DNA from 3 places in the Buttiauxella ferragutiae genome. Region 1 is predicted to be linked to each of the others. Evidence: predicted binding sites of a transcription regulator. Region 1 holds the regulator's gene; each other region holds the start of a gene.
The links. The regulator sigma-54, encoded in region 1, starts transcription at its own class of promoters, with help from an activator protein. The targets are predictions, from matches to a motif close to GTTGGCACANNTTTCGCTNT.
Positions count from the first base shown of each region.

Region 2: a site for sigma-54 is predicted at 4,373-4,392, ahead of hycA (formate hydrogenlyase regulator HycA). Genes of this name have one in related genera too.
Region 3: a site for sigma-54 is predicted at 3,997-4,016, ahead of glnK (P-II family nitrogen regulator). Genes of this name have one in related genera too.

Region 1 is NZ_CP093332.1:504,200-512,066, reverse strand. Features, by position in the region: gene kdsD (arabinose-5-phosphate isomerase KdsD) at 1-682, shown strand, start outside; gene kdsC (3-deoxy-manno-octulosonate-8-phosphatase KdsC) at 699-1,265, shown strand; gene lptC (LPS export ABC transporter periplasmic protein LptC) at 1,262-1,837, shown strand; gene lptA (lipopolysaccharide ABC transporter substrate-binding protein LptA) at 1,806-2,369, shown strand; gene lptB (LPS export ABC transporter ATP-binding protein) at 2,376-3,101, shown strand; gene rpoN (RNA polymerase factor sigma-54) at 3,275-4,708, shown strand; gene hpf (ribosome hibernation promoting factor) at 4,731-5,018, shown strand; gene ptsN (PTS IIA-like nitrogen regulatory protein PtsN) at 5,226-5,717, shown strand; gene rapZ (RNase adapter RapZ) at 5,771-6,625, shown strand; gene npr (PTS phosphocarrier protein NPr) at 6,622-6,894, shown strand; gene mtgA (monofunctional biosynthetic peptidoglycan transglycosylase) at 6,900-7,628, opposite strand; gene elbB (isoprenoid biosynthesis glyoxalase ElbB) at 7,625-7,867, opposite strand, start outside.
Region 2 is NZ_CP093332.1:214,431-222,297, forward strand. Features, by position in the region: gene MNO13_RS00915 (hydrogenase large subunit) at 1-436, opposite strand, end outside; gene MNO13_RS00920 (respiratory chain complex I subunit 1 family protein) at 454-1,380, opposite strand; gene hycC (formate hydrogenlyase subunit 3) at 1,391-3,199, opposite strand; gene MNO13_RS00930 (4Fe-4S dicluster domain-containing protein) at 3,196-3,801, opposite strand; gene hycA (formate hydrogenlyase regulator HycA) at 3,883-4,338, opposite strand; gene hypA (hydrogenase maturation nickel metallochaperone HypA) at 4,922-5,281, shown strand; gene hypB (hydrogenase nickel incorporation protein HypB) at 5,274-6,137, shown strand; gene MNO13_RS00950 (HypC/HybG/HupF family hydrogenase formation chaperone) at 6,128-6,388, shown strand; gene hypD (hydrogenase formation protein HypD) at 6,388-7,509, shown strand; gene hypE (hydrogenase expression/formation protein HypE) at 7,622-7,867, shown strand, end outside.
Region 3 is NZ_CP093332.1:4,105,246-4,113,112, forward strand. Features, by position in the region: gene MNO13_RS18915 (MGMT family protein) at 51-362, shown strand; gene MNO13_RS18920 (YbaY family lipoprotein) at 471-1,007, opposite strand; gene tesB (acyl-CoA thioesterase II) at 1,223-2,083, shown strand; gene amtB (ammonium transporter AmtB) at 2,288-3,574, opposite strand; gene glnK (P-II family nitrogen regulator) at 3,607-3,945, opposite strand; gene MNO13_RS18940 (SmdB family multidrug efflux ABC transporter permease/ATP-binding protein) at 4,199-5,977, opposite strand; gene MNO13_RS18945 (SmdA family multidrug ABC transporter permease/ATP-binding protein) at 5,970-7,748, opposite strand; gene MNO13_RS18950 (Lrp/AsnC family transcriptional regulator) at 7,805-7,867, opposite strand, start outside.

The DNA of each region.
Region 1 (7,867 bases):
GATTTCAAACTCCGGCGAATCAAACGAAATTCAGGCATTGATTCCTGTTCTCAAGCGCTTACAAGTGCCGCTCATTTGCATCACCAGCCGCCCGGATAGTTCTATGGGTAAAGCGGCAGATATCCATTTGTGTGTCAAAGTCCCGCAAGAAGCCTGCCCTCTTGGTCTGGCTCCAACCTCCAGCACCACAGCAACACTGGTTATGGGTGACGCCCTTGCCGTTGCGTTGCTTAAAGCTCGCGGCTTTACTGCAGAAGATTTTGCACTTTCTCACCCAGGCGGCGCATTGGGTCGTAAACTGTTACTACGCGTCAGCGATATCATGCACAGCGGTGATGAGATCCCTCATGTCAGTAAAGATGCGTCCTTGCGCGATGCTCTACTGGAAATTACGCGTAAAAATATGGGTATGACCGTAATCTGTGACTCCCTGATGAAAATCGAAGGGATCTTCACCGATGGCGATTTACGACGCGTCTTTGATATGGGCGTTGACCTCCACTCTCTGAATATCGCAGATGTCATGACTGTCGGTGGAATTAGGGTCCGTCCATCACTACTGGCTGTGGATGCGCTCAATTTGATGCAATCTCGCCACATTACCTCGGTATTGGTTGCAGATGGCGACCAACTTCTCGGTGTGGTACATATGCATGACATGCTACGCGCTGGCGTGGTTTAACAAAGGATTAGCCTTAATGAGTAACCATGAAGCGTCACTTGCCACCTGTTATGGCCCGGTAAGCACGCGCGTGATGGAGCGGGCAGAAAACGTGCGCCTGCTTATTTTAGATGTTGACGGTGTCATGTCTGATGGCCTGATTTACATGGGTAATAGCGGCGAAGAGCTGAAAGCATTCAACGTGCGTGACGGTTACGGAATTCGCTGCGTGCTGACTTCCGACATCGAAGTCGCGATTATTACCGGCCGCAAAGCAAAGCTACTTGAAGACCGATGCGCAACACTCGGGATTACCCATCTCTATCAAGGGCAATCTGACAAGCTTTTGGCTTTTCACGATCTATTAGATAAGCTCGCCATCCCCGCGGAACATGTTGCTTACGTTGGTGATGATTTAATCGACTGGCCAGTGATGGCAAAAGTGGGTTTGAGTGTGGCGGTTTCCGACGCTCATCCTTTACTGATTCCTCGTGCCGACTACGTTACACGTATTGCTGGCGGACGTGGGGCGGTTCGCGAAGTCTGTGATCTTCTGTTACTGGCACAAGGAAAGCTTGATGAGGCCAAAGGGCTATCTATATGAGTAAGACCAGACGTTGGGTTATCATCCTGCTTTCATTGCTGGCATTAGTGTTGATTGGCTTAAATCTGGTCGATAAAGACCCCGTTGCTACACCGACGGTAAACAGCAACGAGCCAACCTATCAAAGTGAACATTCCACGACACTCGCCTACAGTCCTGAAGGGGCTCTGAATTATCGGCTGGTTTCGGAACACGTTGAATATTTTTCTGAGACTGCTATTTCGTGGTTTACCAACCCGGTGATGACGCAGTATGACGAAAACAAAGTGGCAACCTGGTCTTTACGAGCGGATCGCGCCAAACTTACTAACGATCGGATGCTGTATTTGTATGGGAATGTGGTGCTGACGGCTCTGACGCCGGATTCTCAGCTACGCAAAATTACCACGGACAATGCGCAGGTTAATTTAGTCACTCAGGATGTTGCCTCTGATGACCAGGTAACCTTGTATGGAACCAGCTTTAACTCCACCGGCCTCAAAATGCGTGGAAATTTACGCAGCAAAAATGCCGAGCTGATTGAAAAGGTTAGAACATCCTATGAAATCCAAAATAAACAAACTCAGCCGTAATTTAGTACTAACCAGTACGCTTTTAGCCGCTAGTTTTTCGGCATTTGCGTTGACCGGTGATACCGATCAGCCGATTCACATTGAATCTGACCAACAGTCGCTGGATATGCAGGGCAACGTCGTCACCTTCACTGGCAATGTGATCGTGACACAAGGCAGTATCAAAATTAACGCCGACAAAGTGGTTGTGACTCGTCCTGGCGGCGAAGAAGGCAAAGAAGTCATTGATGGTTATGGTAATCCAGCCACGTTCTATCAGATGCAAGATAGCGGTAAACCCGTTAGCGGCCACTCAGCGACCATGCACTATGAGTTGCAAAACGACTTTGTAGTTCTGACCGGTAATGCTTATCTCGAGCAGGTCGACAGCAATATCAAAGGCGACAAAATTACTTATCTGGTGAAAGAACAGAAGATGCAGGCCTTTAGCGAAAAAGGTAAACGTGTCACCACCGTTCTGGTCCCTTCTCAACTGCAGAAAAAAGACGGCCAGGCTCCGGCACCAGCCCCTGCGCAGAAAAAGAGTAACTAATTCGTTATGGCTACTTTAATTGCAAAAAATCTCGCCAAAGCCTACAAAGGCCGCCGCGTCGTTGAAGATGTCAGCCTGGCTGTTAAGTCGGGTGAAATTGTCGGGTTACTTGGCCCAAACGGTGCCGGGAAAACCACCACCTTTTACATGGTGGTTGGCATTGTGCCGCGTGACGCCGGCAACATTATTATTGATGATGAAGACATCAGCCTTCTGCCACTTCATGCTCGTGCTCGTCGAGGTATCGGCTACTTACCGCAAGAAGCGTCTATTTTCCGCCGTTTAAGTGTGTTCGATAACTTAATGGCTGTGCTGCAAATCCGTGACGATCTTTCTGTTGAGCAGCGTGATGACCGCGCTAATGAGCTGATGGAAGAATTCCACATCGAACATTTGCGTAATAACCTCGGGCAGTCATTGTCTGGTGGCGAGCGTCGTCGTGTCGAAATTGCCCGAGCATTAGCCGCAAATCCAAAATTTATTCTTCTGGATGAACCTTTTGCTGGTGTTGACCCAATCTCCGTCATCGACATCAAGCGAATCATTGAGCATCTGCGCGACAGTGGGCTCGGGGTGTTGATTACTGACCATAACGTACGCGAAACGCTGGCTGTTTGTGAACGTGCCTACATCGTAAGCCAGGGCCATTTAATCGCCCATGGCACTCCAGCCGAAATCCTGGAAGACGAGCATGTTAAGCGCGTGTATCTGGGCGAAGAGTTCAGACTCTGATAGGGTAGTAAAAATTATAATATTTATACTCAAAATAATTCGAGTTGCAGGTAGGCGACAAGGGAGTTCATCCCAGGAGCTTACTTGAGTAAGTGACTGGGGTGAAGGAGTGCAGTCAACACCCCTGCAGCTCGAAGTATGACGAGTATAACCTGAGGAAGCTCGCTCTGAATATGAAGCAAGGTTTGCAATTACGGCTTAGCCAACAACTTGCTATGACTCCCCAGTTACAGCAGGCAATTCGTCTGTTGCAACTTTCGACGTTAGAGCTACAGCAAGAACTTCAGCAAGCACTGGAAAGTAACCCACTGCTTGAGCAAACCGATCTGCATGAAGAAGTTGAAACTCAGGAAGTACGTGAAAACGAAGCGTTAGATACCCGTGAGGCGCTTGAGCAAAAAGAAATGCCTGACGAGTTACCGCTGGATACCAGTTGGGACGAAATCTACACCGCAGGCACTCCATCAGGAACCGGAAGCGATTATATCGACGACGAATTGCCGGTTTATCAGGGGGAAACGACCCAGTCTCTTCAGGATTATCTGATGTGGCAGGTTGATCTCACCCCGTTTTCAGATACTGACACAGCAATTGCGACCTCTATTGTCGATGCCGTTGACGAAATGGGTTATCTCACAGTTTCTCTGGAAGAAATTCTGGAAAGCATGGGTGATGACGAAATCACCCTCGACGAAGTGGAAGCCGTACTCAAACGCGTTCAACGCTTCGATCCTGTGGGTGTTGCCGCACGTGATCTACGCGATTGCCTGCTCATACAGCTTTCACAGTTCGCTCGCGAAACGCCATGGTTAACCGAAGCCAGCTTGATTGTCAGCGATCACCTGGATCTGCTCGCTAACCATGACTTCCGCAGCCTGATGCGCGTCACCCGTCTGAAAGAAGAGGTGCTGAAAGAGGCAATGTGCCTGATTCAGTCTCTTGACCCACGCCCAGGGCAATCCATTCAGACCGGTGAACCGGAATATGTCATACCGGATGTTCTGGTGAAAAAAACGCAAGGTCACTGGACTGTAGAACTCAATGCCGACAGCCTCCCTCGCCTGAAAATAAACCAGCAGTACGCTGCAATGGGCACCAGTGCCCGCAATGACAGCGACTCGCAATTTATTCGCAGTAATCTGCAAGAAGCAAAGTGGCTGATTAAGAGCCTGGAAAGCCGGAACGACACGCTGCTGCGCGTCAGTCGCTGTATCGTTGAACAGCAACAAGGCTTTTTTGAACACGGCGAAGAGCACATGAAACCGATGGTGCTTGCTGATATCGCTCAGGTCGTAGAAATGCATGAATCGACCATTTCCCGAGTGACCACGCAAAAATATTTACATAGCCCACGCGGCATTTTTGAATTGAAGTATTTCTTCTCAAGCCACGTTAATACCGAAGGTGGAGGTGAAGCCTCCTCGACGGCAATTCGTGCATTGGTGAAGAAATTAATTGCTGCGGAAAACCCTGCGAAACCACTGAGTGATAGCAAGTTAACGACTATGCTATCGGATCAGGGGATCATGGTGGCACGCCGCACTGTTGCGAAGTACCGAGAGTCTTTATCCATACCACCGTCAAATCAGCGTAAACAGTTGGTTTGACTTAACCGATAAGGAAGACACTATGCAGCTCAACATTACAGGACATAACGTCGAAATCACTGACGCACTGCGCGAATTTGTGAGTACGAAGTTTGCCAAACTGGAGCAGTACTTCGATAGAATTAACCAAGTCTATATTGTGTTAAAAGTGGAAAAAGTCACGCATATTGCCGATTCAACGCTTCATGTAAATGGTGGTGAAATTCATGCCAGCGCGGAAGGGCAGGATATGTATGCGGCGATTGACGGTCTGATTGATAAACTGGCTCGCCAGTTAACCAAACATAAAGATAAACTAAAACAACACTGATAATCCGGGCAACTGTTTAAGCAGTTACCCAAAATAATTCGAGTTGCAGAAAGGCGGCTACACAGTGAATCCCCATGAGCTTACTCTGGTAAGTGACTGGGGTGAGCGAGGAAGCCAACGCATATGCAACTTGAAGTATGAAGGGTAAAGACGGCTCGTTGCGTGGAGTAGCGGGCCGTTAGCATAACAGGGTGCTTAGGTGAACTTATGATGAACAACGATTCTGCTCTACAACTTAGTCAAGTCCTGAACAAGGAATGTACCCGTACCAACGTACATTGCCAGAGTAAAAAGCGTGCACTGGAAATCATCAGTGAACTGGCAGCAAAACAGCTCGGCCTGCCACCACAAGTGGTATTTGAGGCTGTATTGACGCGCGAACGCATGGGCAGTACCGGTATCGGAAATGGCATCGCCATTCCCCATGGGAAACTGGAAGAAGATACGACTCGTGCCGTTGGGGTGTTTATTAAACTGGAAACCCCTATCGCTTTTGACGCCATCGATAACCAACCGGTTGACCTGATGTTTGCGCTGCTTGTTCCTGCGGATCAAACAAAAACGCACTTACATACTTTGTCTCTGGTAGCAAAACGTCTGGCTGACAAAACGATTTGCCGCCGCCTGCGTTCTGCACAGAGCGATGAAGAGCTTTATCAGATCATTACCGAAACAGAACAAGGTAGTGAAAGTGAATAATCTGGCTGCGGTCACGGGTATGCCGCAGCAAGAAAAGTTGGGGGAGTGAAAACATGGTGCTGATGATTGTCAGCGGCCGCTCTGGTTCAGGGAAGTCTGTAGCCTTGCGTGCACTAGAAGATATGGGATTCTACTGTGTAGATAACCTACCAGTGGTGCTATTACCTGATCTTGCTAAAACCCTCGCAGAACGCCAAATTTCTGCGGCAGTCAGCATCGACGTGCGTAACATGCCGGAAAATCCGGAGATCTTTGAACAGGCAATGACCAATCTGCCTGACTCATTCTCACCACAATTGTTGTTCCTTGATGCCGATCGCAACACGCTGATTCGTCGTTATAGTGACACGCGCCGCTTGCACCCGCTTTCCAGTAAAAATCTCTCGCTGGAAAGTGCGATAGATGAAGAAAGTGACTTGCTGGAGCCATTGAAATCCAGAGCCGATCTGATCATCGACACCTCTGAGATGTCGGTGCATGAGCTCGCGGAAATGCTGCGTACCCGTTTGCTTGGTAAACGTGAACGTGAGCTGACAATGGTGTTCGAGTCCTTTGGCTTTAAACATGGTATTCCGATTGATGCGGATTACGTGTTCGATGTGCGCTTCCTGCCAAACCCGCACTGGGACCCGAAGCTGCGCCCGATGACCGGTCTGGACAGACCTGTTGCTGCGTTCCTCGACCGTCATACCGAAGTCCACAATTTTATCTACCAGACGCGTAGCTATCTTGAGCTATGGTTACCTATGCTGGAAACCAATAACCGCAGCTATCTAACTGTGGCGATTGGCTGTACCGGCGGTAAACACCGTTCAGTTTATATCGCTGAACAGTTGGCAGATTATTTCCGTTCACGCGGCAAGAACGTGCAATCCCGTCACCGCACGCTGGAAAAACGTAAAACATGACCGTAAAACAGACCGTTGAGATAACCAACAAACTGGGCATGCACGCACGCCCAGCGATGAAGCTGTTCGAACTGGTACAAAGCTTTGACGCCGAAGTGATGCTGCGCAACGAGGCTGGCACGGAAGCTGAAGCCAATAGCGTCATTGCATTGCTGATGCTGGATTCTGCTAAAGGGGGTCACATTGAAATTGAAGTCACTGGCCCCGAAGAAGAACAGGCATTGAACGCCGTTATCGCGCTATTCAATGCCGGTTTTGACGAAGACTAATTAACTCACTTCAACTCATGCTGCGCCATAAACGATTCGCCACCTAGCTGGCGCATCTGGCGCAAAATCCATTGCTGACGCTGGTGTACATAACCGGAAGGAGCATTCGCTTTAAAGCGAATGGGATTAGGGAGAACGGCTGCGAGAAGTGCTGCTTCTGATGCCGTAAGGCGGCTGGCAGGTTTATGGAAATAGCGCTGCGAGGCGGCTTCCACACCAAAAACCCCATCACCAAACTCCGCGATATTCAGGTAAACCGCCAGGATGCGGCGTTTAGTCCAGACCACTTCCATGCCAAGGGTCAATCCCGCTTCCAGGCCTTTGCGCAGATAACTACGACCATCCCACAGGAATAGGTTTTTCGCCGTTTGCTGAGAGAGTGTGGATGCACCACGAACGCGATTTTCATTTCGCTCATTATGTGCAATAGCTTTCTCAATTGCCGTTACATCAAACCCCCAGTGATCAGGGAATTTCTGGTCTTCTGCCGCAATCACCGCCAGCCCCATCCACGGCGAGATCTCGTCCATGCTCACCCAATCCGAGTGCGCAACATAACTAAAATCACCGCTGAACCAGGCACTAAACTGCCGCTCGACCATCACTGCTGAAAACGGCACCGGCATAAAACTAAACAGGATTATCCCGGCCAGCCAAATTCCCGCCAGTGCCAGTAGACCACGCAACAGCCAGCGCTTGAAAAAGCTCAAGAGCGCGATACGCCCTTTCTTCATGCAGTCATATCCACGACACGGGCCACCAGCTTTTCGATACCCATTGCGGCTTCATCGATACGGGTCGCCAGCATATAAGCAGGCGTGGTCACCACTTTGTGTTCTTCATCAACCACAATATCGTCAACCGGGCACGGAACATGTTCGGCCCCCATTTCTTCAACGACTTCTGCCGTGTCGATATCTGTACCGATAGTCAAACGCACCGGCACATCAAGAATTTTTGGTAACATCACTGG
Region 2 (7,867 bases), 290 kb from region 1:
ACAAATCGTCTGGCCAATCATCGGGCAGCACTAAACGGCGCTCATCTGGCAGGCCAACAGGTTGCAGGCCGTACATATCACGCACTTCACGCTCGCCCCACACCGCCGCTGGCACACGCGGCGTGACGGACGGGAATTCAGGCTTGTCGGCATCGACTTCTACACGCACGGTAATCCAGCATTTCACGCCAGTTTCCATTGAAAGCACGTAATAAACCGCATAGTTGCCGCACAACTGGCGCTCATCGTTACCGAACAATACGGATAACCAGCCGCCCTGTTGGTAGTAAAGCCATTCCACCACTTCTGGCAGCATGTTGAGCTTCACGTTGACGGTGATTTGGTCTTTGGTCTGCCACGCTTCGTCGATCACCGCATGAGGAAATTGCTTATGCAAAGCGGCGAGATAGTGTTGGCCAATCTTTTCTTCAGACATAGATAAATTCTCTTAAATCACGCCGCCAGCAAGGAGACGAAGGCTAAAAAGGCAAAGCCAAAACCGGCCCAGGTAATGCGCGAAGTTTCCAGCATGCGTAAACGCGCCATGCTGTTTTCGAACAGCGCGATAATCAGCACGCCAAGCACCAGCTTAACTGCCGCCAGAACCAGCGCGATGACGAGACCGCCCCAGCTAAATTCGCTCATCTGGCCCCACGGCAGGAACACGCCAACGAACATTTGCAGCACCACCAATTGCTTGAGGGAGATACCCCATTTCAGCACCGCAAAACCCGCCCCGCTGTATTCGGTCAATGGGCCTTCCTGCAACTCTTGCTCGGCTTCTGCGAGGTCAAATGGCAGTTTGCCCATTTCGATAAACGTGGCGAAGGCACAAGCGGCGAATGCCAGAATCAGCGTTAAACTCTGCGCAGTTGGCCAGTGGTAAATGGTGGAAGCGATATTGCTGATGTGGGTGCTGCCAGCGACTTGCGCGGCAACCCACAATCCCAGAATCAGGATTGGCTCAACCAATACGCCGAGCATCGCTTCACGGCTGGCACCGATACCGGTAAACGGGCTACCGGTGTCGAGGCCTGCAATCGCGAAGAAGAAACGGGCGATGGCGAACAGGTAGATAAGGGTGATCAAATCGCCCAACGACGGCAGCGGTGAATAGAGGGTGACGACCGGCAGCGCGGTGGCAATCGTCAGCATGACGCCAACCATCACAAACGGCATCAGGCGGAACACCCAACCGGACGCGGCTGGTGCTACGCTCTGGCGGCTGAACAATTTGAACAGGTCACGATATTCCTGCATCACGCCAGGCCCGCGGCGGTTGTGCATACGGGCGCGAGTGACGCGGGTAATACCAGACAACAGCGGCGCGATAGCAAACAACACCAGCGCCTGAATCATGGGTAATAAAATGAACTTCATCTCAGGCTCCTTAAGCGCAAACCGCAACCAGCAACACCGCCAGCTCAATCATCGCCAGGCGACGGAACGTACCGGCAAGGCAATCACACTGCCAGCCAGGCACCCATTTCACCGGGTTCAGGGTTTTGCGCAGTTTCAGCAGTGGCGCGAACGCCGCTTTCACTGGTTGAGCAAAACCACCCGCAGTAATCACCATCGCTTGTTCGTGGTCGTAGCCACAAACCCAGGCCGTGCCGCGCGAACGGTTTGGCAGGCGATCGCCACGGAAAATCACCATCAAAATCAATGGCAGCAGTGGGCTGGCAATCAGCAACAGGGTGATCATCGGTTGTGAAACGGTGGTATTTGCGGTTTGCAGCGGCAGCGGAATAGCGTTCTGCAACAGCGGAATCAGCCATGGCGCAGCAACACCGGCAATCACACAACAGGCGGCCAGTGCAGCCACACTCAGGTTCATCAAGAACGGTGCAGATGTGGCGTTTTCAGCTTCCGGTGTGCGCGGTGCGCCCAGGAAGGTAACGCCATAAACTTTCGCCATACACATCACTGCCAGCGCGCCAGTAATCGCCAGGCCTACAGCCAGCAACGGGCCTAAGAAGCGAGCGATAAACAGCGGCAAGGTGCCGAGGTGGAAGAACGACTGGTAAATCACCCATTCGCCAGCAAAACCGTTGAGCGGAGGCAGAGCAGCCATCGCCATCAGGCCAATCAGCATGGCGATGGAAATCAGCGGCATACGCTTGCCAATCCCGCCCAGTTTTTCGATGTCGCGATGGCCAGTGCGGAACCAGACTGCGCCAGCGCCGAGGAACAACGTGGTTTTGAATACGCTATGGTTGAACAGGTGATACAAGCCACCAATCATGCCCAGCGCAACCAGCGTGGATTCGTTCAGCGCCAGACCCATCAGGCCAACGCCGAGGCCGAGCAGAATAATGCCGATGTTTTCCAGCGAGTGGTAAGCCAGCAGGCGGTTGATATTGTGTTCCATCAGCGCGTACAGGCCGCCGATAAACGCTGTAATCATCCCCAGAATCACCACCAGAATGCCCCACCACAGCGGAATCACGTTGCTGATCAGTGAGAAACTCATAATGCCGAACAAACCAATTTTCAGCACCACTGCAGAAAACAGCGCCGCAGCAGGAGCAGACGCATTGGCGTGTGCCTGAGGCACCCAGCCGTGCAGCGGGATAATGCCTGCCAGTAGGCCAAAACCAACCAGACCCAGCAACCAGACGACGGAGCTGATTGGCGCGCCATTGGTCAACAAATGCAGTTCGACGTAGCTCAGCGTGCCGTACTGTTCCCACAGCATCCAACACGCGATGGCTAGTAGCACGGTGCCGAGGCGGCCCAGCGCAAACCACAGCTGCCCGGATTTCTGGCAGCCCGTCAGGAAGTAGCCGCTGAGTGCGACGATTTCTGCCAGCACCACTAACATGCCGAGGTTATCAGCCACCAGTGCCGCAACCGCCGCAGCCATCACCAGGTTCACCAGCAAGCCATTGGCTTTGACTGCCTGATGGCGATGCCAGTCGATATTAAACAGCGAGATAAACAGACCTGGCAGACCCAACGTCACCAGCCAGATGCCGTTAAAGGCGTTGAGCTGTAAATGCAGTTGCCAGACTTGTGCCATACCGCTAAAACCGGTTAAGGCATCGAAACCGGCAATCAGCACCAGCACCGAACTGATAGCTCCGCCAATCCCGGCGATAAAACCGCTCAGCGGTTTATTAAATGCCGTGATTCCTGCCAGCACTGCGCTTAGCACAAATCCCATTAGTGCCCAATGAATCAGGATAAATGCACTCATTTTTTTACCTCAGGCTGGGTAAACAGGGTGAGATCGCCAAGCGTGGTGCTCAGGGTCAATTCACGTTTGCGTTTGCTTGATTTGGCAATGTCGTTGTTATCAACCACGCGCAGCGCTTTAGTTGGGCAGGTGCGCACGCACGCCGGGCCATCTTCGTCGAAACTGCACAAGTCGCATTTCACGGCGATAGCGCGGATGCCCGGCACCCAGTCGATAAGCGTGCTGACACGCGCAGGGGCTGGCGGTGCAGGAGGCGCTTTCGGGCTGTTGGCATTAGCCGGGATATGAATTGGGCGACTGCCGGAGAATTCGATAGAACCGAATGGGCAGGCGATAGCGCACAGTTTGCAACTGACGCACAGGCTTTCATTAAGCTGTACTGCGCCATCAACGCGTTTAATGGCATTTACCGGACAGACGCCAGCACAAGGCGCATCTTCACAGTGATGGCACATTTGCGGCGCGGAATCATTCGCGTCACGCATCACTTTCAGGCGTGGCATGGATTGCAGGCCGTGCAGGCGGTGCGTTTCAGAGCAAGCCGCCTCGCAGGTATGGCAACCCATGCAGAGTTTGGAGTCGGCGATTATAAAGCGATTCATCATTTTCATCATTTTCATCATTTTTGACGAAATAGTGCCGACGGCTGCCGTTTCGACAGTTTTCGACACCCCGCATGACTATCAAGCCTGAGAGCTTTGTTGCAGTTGGCCCATCGACACAGGCGTGTCGCTGTGAACTGCGCTGTACAGGCTTTCGTATACCGGATGGATTTTTTCGAGGTAATGCTCGAGCACATCGTCGCGACTACGGTTGCTGATGGTGCTATCGATACGGCCTTCGTCATCAAGGATTGCTTTAGCAATCAACACTCTGTCTTCGCCGTTACGCTTCTCGACGTAGTACTCGATGGTGTGGCTGTTGAAGCCTTCTGCCAGGCGGACGTGAATGACGAAATGGTCAAATAAGAAGAAGCGCAGTGAATCATCAGGGTTGCATCCCACGGCGTGATGCAGTTTGGCCTTAGAAAGGGTGATGCCCTGAATCAAGCTATTGCAGTAATGTTGCCACTGCGTGAGCAAGCGTTGGTGCTTGTCGGCAATGTATTCGGCTTTTTCGCTCAGTTCCCAAATGTTCATTATTAAATCACTCTGTTTTTGCTGTTGCGTCTACAGAGCACGTTTCGTGCCAACATTGTATCTTTTTGAAATTATTGATTTTTGTATTAATTGCGAGTGAGTAACCACAGGATTGACATGTCATTTCGACATGTTTGACGGGGGAATGTCAGCATTGTTTATGCTGAGTAAGGTGGTGTTCCGTTCACCCGGGAGATCTCAGGTCCTTCATATATCTGCGAACGGTGAACGTGCCAGGTGGCTCACGCCAGCCCCCTGGCAACCCCGGCGCCCGGTGATTAAATTGCCGCTGCGCGGTAAACCCCAGCTTATCCCCAACGTTCAGGGTCGTTCGCGACTCGCTCCCGGCGATCGCTCTCTTTCGCTGCTCCCGGCAGCTCAGCCCTGACTTATGGGTAACGCTGGGGCAATTTATACCGGGACTCAAGGTCAAAACCGGTTCGGCTTTTGACGTTCACCGTTTCGGTAAGTTCAGGGATCGGTAAACTTTCAGTGAACGGAATAAATTCGGTCTGTCAGAGAAATGGATATAAACCCTGGCATCATCCTTGCATTACCTCCCCCCAGATACCCCGGAGGCAACATGCACGAAATCACTCTCTGCCAACGCGCACTGGAACTCATCGAAGCTCAAGCCCGCCAACACGGCGCGACACGTGTCACCGCCGTCTGGCTGGAAGTGGGTGCTTTCTCCTGCGTTGAACAAAGCGCGCTGGAGTTCTGTTTCGAACTGGTGTGCCGCGACACCCTCGCTGAAGGTTGCCAGCTTCATATCCATCAGCAAGAAGCGGAATGCTGGTGCTATGACTGCCAGCAGCACATCACCTTGTTAACCCAGCTAGTCCGGCGTTGTCCGTTGTGCGAGGGCAGCAATTTACGCATCGTTGCCGATGATGGCGTGCAGATTAAGCGTCTGGAAGTAGAGGAGACGAATCATGTGTAGTACTTGTGGTTGCGCTGAAGGCAACCTGTATATAGAAGGCGACGAGCGCAACCCGCATTCTGGATTCCGTAGCGCACCTTTCGCGCCAGCCGCACGGGCTTTAACGCCAATCACTGGAGTTAAATTTGCCCCCTCCGCCGATGAACAAGGCGACCTGCATTATGGCCATGGTGCCGCAGGCACTCACGCGCCAGGCATGACTCAACGCCGGATGCTGGAAATCGAACTCAACGTGCTGGATAAAAATAACCAGCTCGCCATCTATAACCGCGAACAGTTCGCGAAACAGCAGCAACTGGTGCTGAACCTGGTTTCCAGCCCCGGCTCCGGTAAAACAACACTGTTGACGGAAAGCCTGAAACGCCTGATTGGCCGTGTACCTTGCGCGGTGATTGAAGGCGACCAGCAAACCGTAAACGATGCCGAACGCATTCGCGCCACCGGCACGCCAGCGATTCAGGTGAACACCGGTAAAGGCTGCCACCTTGATGCGCAGATGATCCGCGACGCCATGCAACGCCTGCCGCTTGAGCGCAACGGCATTCTGTTTATCGAAAACGTCGGCAACCTGGTGTGTCCGGCGAGTTTTGATTTGGGTGAGCGCCATAAAGTAGCGGTGCTTTCGGTGACCGAAGGCGAAGACAAACCGCTGAAATACCCGCATATGTTTGCCGCCTCTTCATTAATGCTACTCAACAAAATCGACCTGTTGCCATATTTGCAGTTCGATGTTGAGAAGTGCCTCGACTACGCTCGCCAGGTGAACCCGAATATTGAAATCCTGCTGGTTTCTGCAACGAGCGGTGAAGGTATGGACGAATGGCTGAACTGGCTGGAGACACAGCGATGTGCATAGGCATTCCGGGTCAAATCGTCGAACGCTTGCCGGATGGCAGCGCCAAAGTCGACGTCTGCGGCATCAAGCGTGATGTCAACCTGATGCTGGTGGGCGACGCCCAAATCGGCCAGTGGGTGCTGGTGCATGTCGGTTTTGCGATGGCGATTATTGATGAAGCCGAAGCTCGTGACACGCTCGATGCGCTGCAAAACATGTTTGAAGTGGAACCCGATGTCGGCGGCCTGTTGTTTGGGGAAGAACGCGGATGATGCATTTTGTTGATGAATACCGCGCGCCAGAAAAAGTCATGCAGTTGATAGACGTACTGCGTGAGCGTGCGCCTAAGCTGGCCTACACCGCACAACGCCCGCTGCGCATTATGGAAGTGTGCGGTGGGCATACTCACGCCATCTTTAAGTTTGGCCTCGATCAACTGCTGCCGGAAAACATTGAGTTTATCCACGGGCCGGGTTGCCCGGTTTGCGTGTTACCGATGGGCCGTATTGACGCATGTATCGAAATCGCCAGCCATCCCGAAGTGATTTTTTGTACCTTTGGCGACGCTATGCGCGTGCCGGGCAAAAATGGCTCACTGATGCAGGCCAAAGCTCGTGGTGCAGATGTGCGCGTGGTGTATTCGCCAATGGACGCCCTGGCGATGGCGAGCCAGAACCCGGAGCGTAAAGTGGTGTTCTTCGGCCTCGGTTTTGAAACCACCATGCCGACCACGGCTATCACCCTGCAACAAGCCAAAACGCAGGGCATCAACAATTTTTACTTTTTCTGCCAGCATATAACGCTGATTCCTACACTGCGCAGTCTGCTGGATCAGCCCGACAACGGCATTGATGCTTTCCTGGCACCAGGCCATGTCAGCATGGTCATAGGCACAGAAGCCTATGACTTTATTGCCACTCAACATCATCGCCCGCTGGTGGTTGCCGGTTTTGAACCGCTCGACTTGCTGCAAGGCGTGGTGATGCTGGTGGAGCAGAAAATCCATCAGCACAGCAAAGTGGAAAACCAATACAAACGTGTGGTGCCGGATGCGGGTAATAACCTTGCGCAGCAGGCGATTGCCGAAGTATTTACTGTGCGCGGTGATGCCGAATGGCGCGGGCTTGGCACTATCAGTGATTCTGGTGTTCAACTGACAGAAGGTTATCGCCAGTTTGATGCCGAAGACCATTTCAAACCCGCACCGCAGCAGGTTTACGACGACCCGCTCGCCCGTTGTGGTGATGTGCTCACCGGGCGTTGCAAACCGCACCAGTGCCCAATGTTTGGCAAAACCTGTAACCCGCAAAATGCCTTTGGCGCGTTGATGGTGTCATCCGAAGGCGCATGTGCCGCGTGGTATCAGTATCGCGGTCAGGAGTGCGAAGCATAAATTCTTTTCGTTGGATGACGCTAACGCTTATCCAACCTACAAAAACGAGTCCAATGTAGGTCGGATAAGCGTTAGCGCCATCCGACATAGCCATCCGACACAGGTAAAAATCATGAAAACAATCGAATTAGCCCATGGCAGTGGCGGACAGGCAATGCAAAAGTTGATCGCCGACTTGTTTATGCAGGCGTTTGATAACCCATGGCTGGCAGAACAAGAAGACCAGGCGCGATTACCGCTCGCTGAGTTAACCGCCAGCGGCGACCGCTTAGCCTTTTCGACCGACAGCTACGTTATCGACCCATTGTTTTTCCCCGGCGGTGATATCGGCAAGTTAGCCATTTGCGGAACCGCGAAT
Region 3 (7,867 bases), 1.7 Mb from region 1:
GTTTAGTACACGACGATTATCCTTACCGGCATCCTGATTTGGAGTTTGCTATGGATAACAACGATTCATTCCCGCAGCGTGTTTATCAGATTATTGCCGCTATTCCTGAAGGTTGCGTCACCACATATGGCGATGTGGCGCGCCTGGCGGGTTCACCGCGTGCCGCACGACAAGTCGGAGGTGTTCTCAAGCGCTTACCTGAAGGCAGTAAATTACCGTGGCATCGCGTCGTGAATCGTCATGGCACGATTTCGCTGACCGGCCCGGATCTACAGCGCCAGCGGCAAGCTTTGCTATCAGAAGGGATTATGGTGTCTGGGGACGGGAAAATTGAGATGGAACGTTATCGCTGGAATTATTAATTAGCGCCTCCGTGAGGGGATTAGCCAGTTGTGTCGGATGACGCTGCGCTTATCCGACCTACGATATCAGCGTCAAGCGCCTCCGCAGAGGCGCTTATGTGCTTAGTATCAGTACTGCGTTGGCGCAGGAACGGTCGATACCGCACCACCGTTATCCTGGACTGGAACCGCCGTTTGCTGAACGGGCACCAGGGTCAGGTCTGCTTTGGTCCCACCGTTGTTAATGACCGGCTGAATGGTATCGGTGATAAACATCAGCTGATTGTTTACGGTGATCGCCGCACTCAAGATGATGCGAGCGTTAGGCTGAATATCCGCTGGGTTAAACGGCAACACAAAACTGAAAGGTGATTGCTTCCCTTCAGTACGGACCGCTCTTTGCGACAGCACTCTTGACGGAGCATCTGCCAAAGATGCGTCAGACAATGTCACCGTTAGCACCGCATCCGGCGGAAGCGCAATACGCTGACGAATCCAGACTGTCCCCGATACATTCGGCTGTTGAATATCAGATTGTGCTAATGCCGCCGCTGACGAAGTCGTCGCAGCTGGGGCTGGCGTTGGGATGTCAGCACTTTTGTTATGCGCGCATCCCGTCAACGCAACTGCCATGGCTAAACCACTTAACGTGTGCACAAGTTTCATTGATTTGTTCTCCTTTTATCAACGCACCAGCAGGCTTCAGGCCCACGAGTAATGAGTGGTTAAATATACTTATCATGCTAAGTGTGGCACAAACTTCTGACTTTTTCTGAAAACTAAGACATTTCGTCAGGTCGGGCCACTGAGTGGCGATTACAGGAAACCTGTTATAATCAGGCCAATTGCGCGATTTTTGTTAATTCCATTGAGGACCTTTTATGAGTCAGGCGCTCAGCAATTTGTTGGCATTACTCAATCTGGAAAAGATTGAAGAAGGTATTTTTCGTGGCCAGAGCGAGGACTTAGGTTTACGTCAGGTATTCGGTGGGCAAGTTGTTGGCCAGGCGTTGTATGCCGCCAAAGAAACCGTGCCAGCTGAACGTCTGGTGCATTCATTCCACAGTTATTTTCTGCGTCCCGGCGATAGCCAAAAGCCGATTGTTTATGACGTCGAAACCCTGCGTGATGGCAATAGTTTCAGAGCTCGTCGCGTGGCGGCGATTCAAAATGGCAAACCCATTTTCTATATGACCGCCTCTTTCCAGGCGCCAGAACCCGGTTTTGAACATCAAAAAGCTATGCCTGGAGCCCCTGCGCCGGAAAACCTGAAGTCAGAAACAGAAATCGCCATGGCGTTTGAAAAGCTGCTGCCTCAGAGCCTGAAAGAGAAGTTTCTCTGTGAAAAACCGCTGGAGATCCGCCCGGTAGTGTTCCACAACCCGATGCAAGGGCATGTCGATGAGCCGGTACGCCAGGTGTGGATGCGTGCCAACGGGAAAATGCCAACCGAGTTACACGTCCATCAGTACTTGCTGGGTTACGCCTCTGATTTTAACTTCCTGCCCGTCGCCCTTCAGCCTCACGGCGTCGGTTTCCTGGAGCCGGGCATGCAGGTGGCGACAATCGATCATTCGATGTGGTTCCACCGCCCGTTCGATATGAATGACTGGCTGCTCTACAGCGTTGAGAGTACTTCGGCTTCTAGTGCGCGCGGTTTTGTTAGAGGCGAATTCTATTCACGCGATGGCGTGCTGGTGGCGTCTACGGTGCAAGAGGGGGTTATGCGTAAGCGAGGTTAAGATTGGCTCGCCCTCACCCCGACCCTCTCCCCCAGGAGAGGGAGAAGGTCAGAGAAAACACCGGTTATCCCCTCTCTCTGAGGAGAGGGAGAAAGTCAGAGAAAACATCGGTTATCCCCTCTCTCTGAGGAGAGGGAGAAAGTCAGAGAAAACACCGGTTATCCCCTCTCCCTGGGGAGAGGGCCAGGGTGAGGGGGAAATCATTTATGCGTTGTAAGCATTCTCGCCGTGGCTGTTCACATCCAGGCCTTCACGCTCATGTTCTTCTGGTACACGCAGACCAACTGTCAGGTCAGCCACTTTGAAGCCAATGAACGCGACTACCGCAGACCAGACAATCGTCACACCGATACTTTCCAGTTGCACCAGGATTTGATGGCCCATGGTCACGCCTTGTGCATAGCCCACACCACCCAGTGAAGTTGCGGCAAAGATACCGGTCATGATGCAACCTACGATACCGCACACGCCGTGGACACCGAACACATCACAAGGGTCATCGACACGCAGCCATTTTTTCAGCAGCGTCACACCCCACAAACCGGCCAGACCCGCTACGATACCGATAATCAGTGCACCGCCGACGCCAACATAACCACACGCTGGAGTGATACCGACCAGACCTGCAATGGCACCGGAACACGCGCCCAGCAGAGAAGGTTTGCCACGCAATGCCCACTCACCAAATACCCAGCCGAGGACGGCAGCGGCAGTTGCAACAACCGTATTCACAAAGGCCAGAGCGGCGATTTCGTTTGCAGCACTTGCCGAACCGGCGTTGAAGCCAAACCAGCCGAAGTAGAGGATCGCAGTACCGGTAAACACCATCGGTAAGTTGTGCGGTTTGAACGCTTCTTTACCGTAGCCAACACGTTTGCCAATCAGGTAAGCACCTACCAGGCCCGCAACCGCGGCATTGATATGGACGACAGTACCACCCGCGAAGTCCATTGCACCGTGTGTTGCCAGTAAGCCACCACCCCACACCATATGGGCAATCGGCACATAAGAGAGCGTCAGCCAAATCACGACGAAAATCAGCACCGCTGAGAAGCGAATACGTTCAGCCAGCGCGCCAACAATTAGGCCCACGGTGATACAGGCGAAGGAACCCTGGAACGCCACATGAATATATTGGTAGAAAGAGCCCATCAACGCGGTGAGCTGAATATTCTTCAGCAATACCCAGTCGAAGTTACCAAAGAAGCTGCCACCGGAGCCAAAGGCCAGGGTATAGCCATAAACCACCCACAGCACACAAACCAGCGCAAACGTGACCGTTATCTGAGTCAGCATCGACAGCACGTTTTTGGAGCGAATCAGGCCACCGTAAAACAGCGCCAGCCCAGGTATTGTCATAAACAGCACCAATGCGGTGCTAATCATCATAAAGGCGTTGTCTGCTTTATCGGCCACAGCGGGTGCCGCAAGCGCGATTGATGGCGCAAGTGCCAGGGCTACAACGCCTAAGATAGAGGCTAATTTCTTCATTTTTTCCATCCCTTTCACGAGTGGCAAGACGATTACAGTGCAGCTTCGTCGGCTTCGCCGGTACGAATGCGGATGACGCGTTGCAGTTCAGCAACAAAAATTTTGCCATCGCCAATCTTGCCGGTGTAGGCAGCTTTGCTAATGACATCAATCACTTCATCAAGTTGATCATCGGCAATTGCCACATCAATTTTCACTTTAGGCAGGAAATTGACGCTGTACTCAGCACCGCGGTACAACTCTGCGTGACCTTTCTGGCGGCCAAAGCCTTTAACCTCGGTAACAGTCAGCCCTTGAATACCGATTGAAGACAGCGCTTCGCGTACATCTTCGAGTTTGAACGGTTTGATCACCACGGTAACCAGCTTCATAGATCCCCTCCAGTCAGAATTGGGTAATTGCCCTTGCAACACTGATTACATAAAGCAAAGGCCATGCCAAAAATGAAACACAGGTTTTTTCAGCGCGTTAAGCCGCGCCGAATAAGGGTTGATGGGGAAGGAATAACGATGACTGGGATTAAGAAAGTTCTTAGGTAATAAAAACGCACCATTTCAGTGCATGGTGCGTTTCGCTTCTGCACCAATGGAGATGCCCATTGGATTTATGCGTGCTTTTGGTGCATCAAGCGGTGGCAGGCTCTTCGCGAGTTGCCGCGGCTAATTCTTCACCTGCCAGTTGCAGCTGGTACATCTGCCAGTAACGGCCCTGTGCTGCCAGCAATTCACTGTGCGTACCACGTTCAACAGCCTGCCCACGGTGCAACACCAGAATGGTATCGGCATCGGTAATGGTCGATAAACGGTGAGCAATCACCACCAGCGTGGTGTGCTCACGCACCGCGGCCAGCGCATGTTGAATGGCCTGCTCGGTGCCGGAGTCGATATTTGCTGTTGCTTCATCGAGGATCAAAATCTGCGGTGCATCCACCAGCACGCGTGCCAGAGCCAGTAATTGCTTCTGACCAACAGACAAGTTATTGCCCTGCTCGCCCAACCGCGTGTAGATGCCATCACTCATGGTGCGAGCCAGTTCTGCCAGTTGCACCGTTTCCAGCGCTTGCCAGACCGCCGCTTCGCTGATGTCGCGCCCTAGCGTGACGTTAGCAAAGAAAGAGTCCGCCAGTACCACCGGATCTTGTTGCACCATCGCTACACCCTGGCGCAGCACACTATGGCTCAGCGTATCCAGAGGGCGGCCATCAAGACGAATTTCACCGTTGGTCAGCGGGTAATAGCCCATCAACAAGTTTGCGAGGGTACTTTTCCCACTTCCGGTATGTCCCACCAGCGCCACAAAACTACGCGCCGGGACATCAAGGTGAATATCCTGCAATACCAGACGGTCACCGCGATAGGCGAAAGAGACGTTATCCACCTCGATATGGCCGCTTTCCAGCGGGCGAGTATCGTTGCCGTAATCCTGGCGCTTACCGTCCATTAATTCGAACACGCGTTCACCTGCCACCACTGCCTGTTGCAGCATCGATTGTTGCGTGGTGAGTTCAATCAGCGGCTCGTTAAGACGCCCCAAATAGTTGATAAACGCGTATAACACGCCAACTTCAATGGTGCCAACTGAGGTGAAACCGAACAGCATCAGCAAGCCGCACAGCACCATTGCGGAAAACAGGCTCAACAACGGTCGTAATAAAAAACCATCGAGGCGCAAGGTTTGCATCCGCGCTAAATAGTGCGAACGGCTCGCCGCCCCCATCCGCTCGCCAAATCTTGCCTGTTGGCGGAACTGCTGGATGACGCTCATCCCGTTAATCACTTCGTTAAAGCCATCGTTGATATCCGCCAGATAGCTACGCACCCGGCGCACAATCGGTGTGCTGTAACGCTGGTAGATAAACATCACGATGATCACCGCCGGGAAGATGCAGACCGCCACCGACGCCATGCGCCAGTCGAGGCTGAACATCGCCACCAGCATCGCGCCAATCAGTGCGGCACTGCGCAATACTGTCGCAACGACCGTCACGTAGAGATCGCGAATGACTTCGGTGTCGTTGGTAACACGGGAAATTAATTGCCCAACCGGCTGGGTATCAAAGGTACTCAGTGGCTGGCGCAATGCGGCATCCATCACGTCAGTACGCAGCTTTTGTACTACGCCAACAGCGGCCTGGTTAAATAATAAAGCCTGCCAGTAATGCAGCGTCGCCGCCGAAATTGACAGCAACAGGTAGGCTGTTCCTAGCCCCGCTGCCGCCGCAATCGGCATGCGATGCTCAGACACCATGTTATCAATAAAATAACTCACTAAAATCGGGCCGCTGACTTCGGCAGCCGCCGCAATCCACAACATCACTACCGCCCCTGCGAGCGGTTTACGCCACGGTGAGCCATATGCCAGCAGGCGTTTGATGGTTGGCCATTGCTGTATGGATTTACGCATTGGCAGGTTCCTCGTCTACCGTCGTTTCTGGCGCATCATCCAGCGCCGCTTCCAGTTGTTGATAACGATACATGTCGCGATACCAACCAGACTTCCCTACCAGCACATCGTGATTGCCGCGTTGGGCAACATGCCCGTGCTGCATCACGAGGATTTCACTGGCTTCGGTCAAAGCCGACAGACGGTGCGCGCTAATAATAACGGTGCGGTTTTCGCCCCACTGGCGCAGGTTATGCAGGATTTGGTGCTCGGTACGCCCGTCAACGGCAGAAAGCGCGTCGTCGAGGATCAAGATTTCTGCATCAAGCAATAATGCACGAGCGATAGAAATACGCTGTTTCTGGCCGCCGGATAGCATCACGCCACGCTCACCGACTTCAGTTTCGTAACCTTGTGGTAAACGCAGAATATCGTCATGAACGCTGGCAAGCCTGGCAACATGTTCAATTTCCTGCTGCGTGGCGCCCGGTTTGCCCAAAGCAATATTGCTGGCCACCGTGTCAGAGAACAAGAATGGTGTCTGATTGACCACCGCCAGACGGCTACGCCAGGAGTCGAGCTGCATCTGCACCAGCGGAATACCATGGAAACAAATCTCACCCTGGTCGATCTCAAAATGACGCTGGAGCAAGGACAGAATGGTACTTTTCCCGGCGCCCGTTGGGCCACATAACCCCAACATTTCGCCTGGTTTTAAGGTGAAGGAGACATTTTCAAGTGTCGGGCGTGCGGTTTGCGGATAGTGGAACGCCTGAATATTCGCTTCAACTGTACCGCGACCGGCTGGCGCTTCTTTGGCGCCATCGGTGACTGACGGCGCTTCGGAGAGCATGCTGCGAATTCGGCTGTACGCCGCACTGCCGCGCTCAACAATATTGAACATCCACGCCAGCGCCAGCATCGGCCAAATCATCAGGCCGAGGTACATCACAAAGCTGGTGAGTTGCCCAAGGGTGAGCGAACCCTGAATCACCATCCAACTGCCGCCGCCGATCGCCAGCAGGTTTGCGGTGCCGATGGTGATATAAATCGTCGGATCAAAGCGCGCATCCACCCGCGCCACTTTCATGTTTTTCTCGCCAGCATCTTTGGCTTCAGCGGCAAACAGCGCGGATTGGCGGTCTTCAAGACCAAAGGCTTTAATCATGCGGATGCTGGATAAACTTTCCTGCGTGCGGTCATTTAGCGTTGAGAATGCGGCCTGGGCGAGTTTGAAGCGTTGATGTAATTGGTCGCCATAACGTTTGATGACCAGCGCCATAACTGGCATAGGTAACAGCGCGAGCAGCGTCAACTCCCAGCTGATTTGCGTCGACATCACGATTAATACCGCGCAGCCCATCACCAGCGAATCCACCAGCGTTAACACGCCTTCACCTGCAGCAAAAACCACGCGATCAACATCGTTTGTCGCGCGTGCCATTAAGTCACCGGTGCGGTGACGTAGATAAAACTCGGGATGATGGCGGCTCAACTGGCGGTAATAATCTTCGCGCAATTCAACGGCAAGCTGGTAGCTTGCCCCGAACAACAGCACGCGCCAGACGTAACGTAGGATGTAGACGATCACCGCGATAACCAGTATCACGCCAATCCACATCAGCACGTCGCTGCCAGAAAGGCGCTGTTGAGTCACACCATCGACAATTACGCCCACCAGTTTTGGCGGCACAAGTTGCAAGATAGCAATGATAATAAGCAAGGCGACAGCCCCGAGATAGCGTCGCCATTCGCGGGTGAAGTACCAGCTTAATTGAGCAAATAATCGCACGCAGTCAAATTCCTGAGAAATACTAGTGAAATGCTATTGAGGCCGGAGAACCTAACTTAGCGTTCCAGTGGCAAGGCCGTGGTGTATTTTATCTGTTCCATGGCAAAACTCGAAGTCAC